Regions from separate parts of the Clostridium boliviensis genome, predicted to be linked through region 3. Evidence: a T-box and tRNA genes for the amino acid it is inferred to sense, from the RefSeq annotation. Region 3 holds a T-box; the other regions hold tRNA genes.

Region 1 (3,133 bases), on a different contig from region 3:
GATGCAGGGGGCATTGTATACGGGTATGAATGCTGCCAATCAGCTGGCCAGCTCTTTTCACAGACAGCAGGCAAAAATACCTGATTATTCCTTTTTTATTTAGTGGTCTGGTGCTATAATTATTTTTACAGGATCATTTTATAAATCCTGTAATTAAATGAATGATCGGAGTGATACATATGAATATCGTACTATTAGAATCTCTTGGAATTCCAGACAGCCTGCTGAACGAATATGCAAAGCCATTCATCGATGCAGGTCATAGCTTTAAAGCTTTTGAAAAGAATACGGATGCGAAAGTTCAGATTGAAGAAGCTCAGGATGCCGATGTCATCATGATTGCTAATATGCCTCTGAGCAGAGAAGTAATAAGTGCATGTAAGAGCTTAAAATTTATAGATGTTGCTTTTACAGGTGTTGATCATGTGAATCTGGAAGCTGCTGAAAACAAACATATCGCAGTGAGCAATGCTGCCGGTTACTCAACGGAAGCTGTAGCAGAGCTGACATTAGGTCTTATGCTCTCACTACTTCGCAATGTGATAAAGACAGATACCCGCTGCCGGGAAGGAAAGACAAAAGATGGTCTGGTAGGCTGCGAACTAAGAGGAAAAACAGTGGGAATTATCGGAGCCGGTGCAATCGGAACAAGGACTGCAGAGCTTTGCAAAGCCTTTGGATGCCGCGTTCTCGGATACAAGCGAAACATCAGTGGAAATGAACCGGACTTCATGGAATTTGTATCTCTGGAAGAACTCCTTTCAAGCTCCGATCTCGTAAGTCTCCACTGTCCATTGAATGAAGATTCCCGTCATTTGATCAATCGGGATACAATTGCCAAAATGAAACGTGGAGCGTTTATCATTAATGCTGCAAGAGGTCCTGTTGTGGATTCTGAAGCCCTTGCAGAGGCTCTAAACAGCGGCTTTCTTGCAGGCGCAGGAATCGATGTTTTTGAGAACGAACCACCCATTGATACTGCCCACCCACTGTTAAACAGCAAGAATACCATCGTTACTCCTCATATCGCATTTGCTTCTGCAGAGTCCATGAAGTTAAGAGCAGATATTGTATTTGAGAATCTGAAAAAGTGGATGGAAGGCGATCAGATTAATAAAGTTCTATAAGAATAAACCTGAGGGGCATCGTGTATTTAGATGCCTCTTTTTTTCAATTTGTACAAATTATACTTGTAATTCAGAATCTTCATGCTATAATTTAGACAAGGGGATATAGCTCAGCTGGGAGAGCGATGCGTTCGCAACGCATAGGCCACGAGTTCGAGTCTCGCTATCTCCACGAAATGGAAGTATAGCTCAGCCGGGATGAGCGTTCGCCTCACACGCGAAAGGTCATGGGTTCGAGCCCCATTACTTCCATTTTTCTATAAACAGCCAAAACACCGGGATCACTTGTATATGCAGGGGATTCCGGTGGTTTTGTTATATTTGTCTGCCAGCATATTTTTCCAACAAACTCTGAAATATTTCATTCGGGAAGAAATATCATGAAAGATGCGCATATAATTGTATTAATAAGAATACGAGGGAAGCCATGATCATACACGTTGTTCAACCCGGTGAAACTATTGTTTCAATATCTGAATATTATCATATCCCAGTTGACAGATTAATTATAGAAAACGGCATCACAAACCCGGATAATTTAGCAATTGGCCAGACGATTGTAATTGTTCAGCCAGAAACAGTCTACACAGTTCGAGCCGGTGATACTTTGCAGAGTATTGCAAAGCAGTACAGTGTTACCGTTATGGATCTTTTAAGGAACAACCCCACACTTTCAGACCGTAACTATCTGAACCCTGGAGAAACTATTGTGATTACATATCAGACGAAGAAAACAAGAACCATCGCTACCAACGGATATACTTTTTCCTATATCGATAAAGCAGTTTTGAAGAAAACTCTTCCTTATCTGACTTATCTGTCAATATTTAATTATACAGCGACAGACAAAGGGGAAATAATTCCTGCTGGTGACGACACGGAACTGGTCCAGATGGCATTATCATATGGTGTTGCACCAATTATGTTTGTTTCAACCATCACCCAGGATGGGAAGATAAATCGTAGAACTAACTATAACATTTTAAATGATTCTTTGATACAGGACCTGCTTATTGAAAACTCGCTGCAAATACTAAAAAATAAAGGTTATTATGGCATAAATATTTATATCGAAGAAATCTCGTTCCACAATCTCGACAAACTTTCTGCATATTTAAAGAAAGCCTCTGATATATTTCATCCAGAAGGCTATCAAATATTTATTACTATTACACCTGTTACGAACATTAACACCTCTGGTATCAGTCTTGAAGAACTGAACTATACAGAATTATTTCAATATGTAGACAAAATCATATTTGCCTCCTACGATTGGGCGACAACGTTTGGCTATCCAAGCTCTATATTTCCGGTTAATATATTAATTAATTTATTGAATTATGCAGTTTCAAACATTCCATCTGAAGATATATTACTGGGATTCACAACGGTTGGTTATGATTGGGAACTGCCTTATATTCCGGGTGTTACAGGCGCTAATATTATCAGCAATGACGGAGCAATTCAAATAGCTGCAATAAATAACATACCGATACAGTTTAATGAAACGGCACAATCACCTTATTTCTATTATATGGACAGTGATGGTATTTTACATGTCATATGGTTTAATGATGCAAGAAGCTTTCAGGCACAGACTATGCTGGTGACACAATACAATCTTCTGGGTCTGTCTCTTTGGACAATTATGAAATTTAATGCTCAGATGTGGTTCATAATTAATACTCAGTACAACATACAGAAGCTGTAGATCTCTTTGCTGCACCATACGACCATGATTCACATATTCTCCCTTTTTTTGAATAGTATGAAACAAATACTCCTTTTATCCGAAGGGAGGTCTTTTTTGAAAAAAATTCTTGATAATAATTATTATGATCTTATTATAAATAATGTCTCTGTCCCGCAATACGGCACTGGCGATAATATTACCCCCCTAAACCTCAGGCATTCCCTTCTTAATACTCCTGTGGAAAGCGCAGATCCCTGCACTTTGGGTAAATATCCTTATTTTAGCTTTCCAGCGCTATTTACACTCACCTCAA
Region 2 (3,133 bases), on a different contig from region 3:
TCGTACCTGTTTCAATGGGATTGTTAATATGGGGTTTATGGAAGCGTAATATAAAAGCTGGTATCGGTGTGCTGATCGGAATTGCCTTTGGTAAGATAATCTGGAGTGTTGCGGAAGGCGGAGCGTCTGGAGCGAAGGTTATTATTCCTGCATTAGCAGGTCTTGCCATATGCTTAGTGGTGGTAATATGGTGGTACAAAAAAAGACATATTGAATAAAGGAGTAACAGCTTATGCTGTATCAGACTGTAAAAGACGGTGTCAGGACGAAGGTCCTAGCACCGTCTTACCTAATTCATCTGCTTCCAATATTTCGATAGAAAAGCAAATGTAATGATAGGATTAATAAAACCGGATAACGCCAAAATAATACCCACATGATGTATTGCTACATTCAGAATCATGGTAATTATTATACAAATTACAATGGCATAAAAAGCAATCTTTCTTTTTTTAACCAATAAAAGAATATAGGCTGCAATAACAAAGGCTCCTACAACAGCCAAATCAAATAAACCTGCTACACAATTAACAATTAAAGTAAATACACTTAAAATAATACAAATGATGCTCCAAATTTTAATGCCTTTACCAAATACTAATGTTTCTTCGTTCATATCATTCCCTCACATTTCTATTAGTTCTACTTATGTATAATCGTCTTTATCGATAAATTCTTAAGGTTTTATAATATAAATGTATTATAAAAATAAAAACACCGGGAAACTTTTCTTATAAGGAAAACCGGTGTTGGATAATCTTTAAATCTATCCCCCGCGTAACTCTTAGGCTGTTTTATTACCCATTTATTATTTTCGTCGACTACCATGTTTCTACAAACATGCACTGTGTTTCCTACGAGTATTTATATTAAAAGATTATTTGCTTCTTTACAAGTATTAATATACCTGGGAATATCCGAGCGAGAGTTCTGAGATAGAAATATTACAAGGACAGGCTGCGCATGAGAACATGGTGACTGACTGGAAGTGGCATTTAACACGGAGGTTCAGTCAGGTAAAGTAGTATTTAACGTATTAGTTTACATTGGAAACTTAATATTGATAGTTGGTGAAATATGAGCTAAGCTGTATCTTAATAAGAAGAATAATAATAGGATATGGAGGGGCTAATATGGAAATTAGAATTAGAAAATTCAAAGAGTCAGATGCTGAAACGATAGCAACCTTGGTGCAGCGAAACTTTCGAGAAGTAAATATTCAAGACTATTCAATAGAGGAGATGGAAAAACTCACATTCCTGCTCCACTGGATCAAAATGTGGGCATTTCGTGTTGCATAGTTAGGAAAAAATGCAACACGACAAGAAAAACAGCAACATTTCGTGAAAATTAAAAACACCGAAAAACCCAGTAATTACAAGGAATCTCGGTGTTTTCTATATTTTTATAATAATGGAGACAACAGGACTCGAACCTGCGACCCTCTACACGTCAAGCAGATGCTCTCCCAGCTGAGCTATGTCTCCATACCTTTATCAGTAAACTAAAAGCACCGGTTTCCTATCATTTGGGAAATCCGGCACTGCTTCGCAATTGTCAATCGGAGTAACAGGATTTGAACCTGCGACCTCTCGGCCCCCAGCCGAGCGCGCTACCAAGCTACGCCATACTCCGTTTCCTGACACTCAGACATTATAGCAGAAAATTTCCAATTGGTAAAGTATATTTGTTGAAAAAATTTAAAATTTAATATATGATGGAGTAGAGAAGACGAAGAAAGAAGAAAGAAGAAAAAAAGGTGAAGATAGATGAAACCAATTGTTAGCTTTGATGTAGACATGACGCTGCTTGATCATAAAGACTGGTCGATTCCTGCAAGTGCGATGGAGACTATTGAAAAACTGAGAGAGAATTATACCATAGTGCTGGCCACCGGAAGAGACATGGATTCCATATTCAGTACTGCAATACGGGATCAGATACAACCCGATGCAATTATTCATCTCAATGGAACCAAGGTGACGGTAGGAGAGACCTTAATTTATGAGCATACTTTCGATAAAAATCTTTTGAAGCAGATTCTATCCTATGCAAAGCAGACTCCTTACAGTGTAGGAACCAGCGTAGGTGAGTATGATTATTATGTGAATCCAGAGGTAGTAAACGAGCATGACAGGAGGCTTTGGGGAGAATGCAGAAGAAACTTTGCAGATGCCGATATGCTCGCTAAGCTGGATGTGAGAACCATGGCTTTTATCGGAGATGAGGACGGCGCAAGAAAGATGGAGGAGGAGTTTCCGGAAATTCATGTTCATATGTTTGCGGATAAGAGAGGTGCAGATGTTGTTGAGCGAAAGGCATCAAAAGCGGTAGGCCTGGCCAGACTCTGTGAATATTATAAAATTCCTCTTTCCAGGACGGTGGCCTTTGGAGACAGTATGAATGACTACGATATTGTAAAGGCAGCAGGGATCGGAATCGCTATGGGCAATGCCATGGAAGAACTGAAGAGAGCGGCAGACTATATTACAGATGCCATCGATCAGGATGGAATAAAGAATGCCTGCCTTTATTTTGAAATGATCCGGCAGGAGGAGATTTAATGGCAGACCATTATGACATTATCATTATAGGAGGAGGACCGGGCGGTTATACCGCTGCATTAAAAGCGGCTTCACTGGGATTTAGAACAGCAATTGTGGAAAAGGAGAAGCTGGGAGGCACTTGTGTAAATAAAGGCTGTATCCCGACAAAATCCCTTCTGTACGCAGCAAGTAAATTTAAAGAGCTGCAAAATTGTGATGAATTCGGCGTATCTACGGATTTTATTTCTTTTGATTTTAAGAAAATGCAGCAATATAAGAAAAGTTCTGTTAAATCCTATCGAAAAGGCATTACGGATCTCATTGAAGAAGAAAATATAACGGTTCTTACCGGAACAGGTATCATACGAAGAAATAAAACGGTGGAAGTACACAGTGCGCAGGGAAAGGATTATTATACTGGGGATTACCTCATTATAGCAACAGGTGCGAAGTGTGTAATTCCCCCTATACCGGGTGCAGATTTGCCTGGGGTCCTGACAAGTGAGCGGCTGCTGGCTTCGGATAACTGGAATTACGACCGCCTTCTGGTGATCGGAGGAGGAGTCATAGGTGTGGAGTTTGCAACC
Region 3 (3,133 bases):
TTTTGACAGGATCCACTTATCAGCCATGGTAAGCTCTGTCAGCTCTGGGTTTGCATCAGGAGCCTTTTCGATATTCATCATGATGAACCGGGATGCATTCCATACTTTATTGGCAAAATTCCGGCTTGCCTCTACCCGCTCCCAATAAAAACGCATATCATTACCAGGTGCATTTCCGGTAATCAGCGTCATCCTCAGGGCATCTGCACCGTATTTATCGATAACCTCCAGAGGATCAATTCCGTTTCCTAAGGATTTACTCATCTTTCTACCCTCAGAATCTCTTACCAGCCCATGCATCAGCACTGTATGGAAGGGAAGCTCCCCTGTCTGCTCAATTCCGGAGAAAACCATACGGATTACCCAGAAGAAAATAATATCATATCCGGTTACAAGTACACTGGTGGGGTAGAAATATTTTAAATCCTCTGTATTATCCGGCCAGCCGAGAGTTGAGAACGGCCACAGAGCAGAGGAAAACCAGGTATCCAGGGTATCCTCATCCTGTGTGAAGTGAGTGCCGCCGCACTTAGGACATATATCAGGAGATTCTTTGGAAACAATAATTTCATGACATTCATCACAATAATATGCCGGTATCCGGTGTCCCCACCATAGCTGCCTGGAAATACACCAGTCCCGGATATTCTCCAGCCAGTTAAAATAGATCTTATCAAAACGCTCCGGAACGAACTTAAGCTTACCGGTCTTTAATGCCTCGATTGCCGGCTTTGCCATCTCCTCCATCTTAACAAACCACTGCTGTTTCACCATGGGCTCAACCGTCGTCTTACAACGGTCATGAGTGCCGACTGCATGGGAATGGGGAACAACCTTAACCAAAAGCCCCAGTTCCTCTAAGTCTTTTACAATGGCTTTTCTGGCTTCATAGCGCTCCATGCCGTTATATTTACTGCCTGCAAGGCAGATAGTCGCATCATCATTCATGATCGTAAGTTCAGGTAACTGGTGCCTTCTTCCTACCTCAAAATCATTGGGGTCATGGGCCGGGGTAATCTTTACACAGCCGGTTCCAAATTCTTTGTCTACATAAGAATCTGCAATGACCGGAATCTCCCGTCCCGTAAGGGGGAGTACCAACATCTTTCCAATAATGTCCTGGTAGCGCTCGTCTTCCGGATTCACGGCCACTGCTGTATCTCCTAACAGGGTTTCCGGTCTGGTGGTCGCTATCTCCACGAATCTGCCTTCCTCACCTGCAATCGGGTAGCTGATATGCCAGAAGAATCCGTTCTGGTCTTCATGTTCCACCTCTGCATCGGATATGGAGGTCTGGCAGACCGGACACCAGTTGACAATTCTGGATCCCTTATAGATATAGCCTTTTTCAAACAATCGGAGGAAAACTTCCTGTACTGCTTCGGAACATCCTTCATCCATGGTGAAACGCTCTCTGTCCCAGTCTGCAGAAGATCCCATTTTATGAAGCTGGTTGATGATGCGGCTGCCGTATTCTTCTTTCCAGTCCCAGCATTTCTCCAAAAATCCTTCCCGGCCTAAGTCGTCTTTTTCGATTCCCTGGGCTTTTAAGCTTTCAATTACCTTCACTTCTGTTGCAATTGCCGCATGATCCGTACCAGGCTGCCATAATGCCTCAAAGCCCTGCATTCTCTTATATCTGATGAGTATATCCTGCATGGTATTGTCAAGGGCATGCCCCATATGAAGATGTCCTGTGATATTGGGAGGAGGCATCACAATGGTAAACGGCTTTTTATCCTTATTGGGTTTGGCATGGAAATACTTTTTATCCAGCCATTTCTGATAAAGTTTGCCTTCAATCCCTGAAGGATCATAGGTTTTCTCCAACTCTTTCATAATCTTCTCCTTTATGTTTGCTCAGTATTTTGGAAAAACAAAAAGCCCTTTGCATCCGAAGACACAAAGGGCGAATAAACGCGGTACCACCTTTATTATGACAGATTCTGTCATATCTTTATAAGCCTGTAACGGGGCCATACGTGAACGCTTACTATGTCATAAAACTTTCAGCCTTCCAGTTCCGAAGCTACCTTCCGCATATACTTCCTTAACCGTCTTTCAGCCAGCGGACGGTTTTCTCTTTCAGGGTTATGTGCGTACTCCTCTTCTTCAACACCTTTATCTGTTATCTAGTATATGATAGTGGCTTTTTATCTTTTTGTCAAGACATAATATTACGGTATTCCTTCTTCCATTTGGAAACCAGTTCTCCCGCTCCCTGGAAACGCTTAATTGGGTCCTTCTGAAACAATTGATCCAGCTCATTCAGGCTTTGCGCCTTACCTGCAGCTTCATCTGCCAGTTCCCGCTCCTCCCTGCAGACTTTTTGCAATTCTTCCGTAAGGAGAGGCAAAAACCGTTCTCCCGGTTTCACAGAAGCGTTCCACTGGTTTAAATGGCAGATTTTCTTTAATACTTCCTCGCTTTTTGAGAGATCGTATGATTTCTCATAAGCACTGCAGGCTTTATCCATGAGAAACAACCGGGCATAAGCCGCACCTAAGTTGTTATAAACTTTTGCTGTAAAACCATCACTGCCTCTGTCTGCTCTCGCCATGTTGAGAATCTTTAGATAAAGAGCAGCCGCTTTTCCGTATTGCTTTTTATGAAAAAGGAAATCTGCTTTTTCCTTAAACAGTTCCGACTGCGGCAGCCGGCGCAGGGATGCCAGTTTCTGGCGGAACTGTCCCACTTCCACAGCACTGTAGTAATCACATTCATGGAGAATCATGGCAAGAAGTTCAGCTTCCTCTTCATCACTTTTCTGCCATTTTTCCAGTTTCGCCGCAAAAAAAGCCATATCTAAATCTTCCCGGATAAATTCCAGAAGACTTTCATCTACGAATCCCTCCATCACAAGAAGAGGATTGTTGTAAATAACATAGCAAAGCTCCTGGGAAGAATAAATTCTAATACCCAGGTACTCAAAGTAAAAAGGTCGTTTTACCGGCTCCTGCCGGCATAGAATCAGACTCATAACATAACCTCTTGCCTGATCACCGCATCCGTAGCAGGAAACAGCTCTCCAAAGCCCTTATCTTTTAATACCACTGCCATCGTCTTCTCATCCAGGAATCCAAAGCTGATTCCCAGGCGGGTGGTCCGGTCCGGGCGGTTGGGAAACCCTTCT

Evidence for each region. A T-box is a leader RNA that pairs with one kind of tRNA and senses whether it is charged. The one in region 3 lies ahead of RZO55_RS15785 (valine--tRNA ligase), so its partner is inferred to be a tRNA-Val.
Region 1: it encodes a tRNA-Val, which carries the amino acid that the T-box ahead of RZO55_RS15785 (valine--tRNA ligase) is inferred to sense. The anticodon was not compared.
Region 2: it encodes a tRNA-Val, which carries the amino acid that the T-box ahead of RZO55_RS15785 (valine--tRNA ligase) is inferred to sense. The anticodon was not compared.

Annotation. Positions count from the first base shown of each region.
Region 1 covers NZ_JAWONS010000099.1:173,042-176,174, reverse strand. The annotation lists gene RZO55_RS04435 (flavin monoamine oxidase family protein) at 1-103, shown strand, start outside; gene RZO55_RS04430 (NAD(P)-dependent oxidoreductase) at 180-1,127, shown strand; tRNA gene RZO55_RS04425 (tRNA-Ala) at 1,227-1,299, shown strand; tRNA gene RZO55_RS04420 (tRNA-Val) at 1,306-1,379, shown strand; gene RZO55_RS04415 (LysM peptidoglycan-binding domain-containing protein) at 1,555-2,838, shown strand; gene RZO55_RS04410 (S8 family peptidase) at 2,935-3,133, shown strand, end outside.
Region 2 covers NZ_JAWONS010000329.1:426,582-429,714, reverse strand. The annotation lists gene RZO55_RS25640 (hypothetical protein) at 1-218, shown strand, start outside; gene RZO55_RS25635 (hypothetical protein) at 290-616, opposite strand; gene RZO55_RS25630 (hypothetical protein) at 1,134-1,301, shown strand; tRNA gene RZO55_RS25625 (tRNA-Val) at 1,415-1,487, opposite strand; tRNA gene RZO55_RS25620 (tRNA-Pro) at 1,562-1,635, opposite strand; gene RZO55_RS25615 (Cof-type HAD-IIB family hydrolase) at 1,770-2,564, shown strand; gene lpdA (dihydrolipoyl dehydrogenase) at 2,564-3,133, shown strand, end outside.
Region 3 covers NZ_JAWONS010000240.1:211,024-214,156, forward strand. The annotation lists gene RZO55_RS15785 (valine--tRNA ligase) at 1-1,839, opposite strand, end outside; T-box leader at 1,903-2,125, opposite strand; gene RZO55_RS15790 (tetratricopeptide repeat protein) at 2,165-2,980, opposite strand; gene RZO55_RS15795 (DUF5716 family protein) at 2,977-3,133, opposite strand, start outside.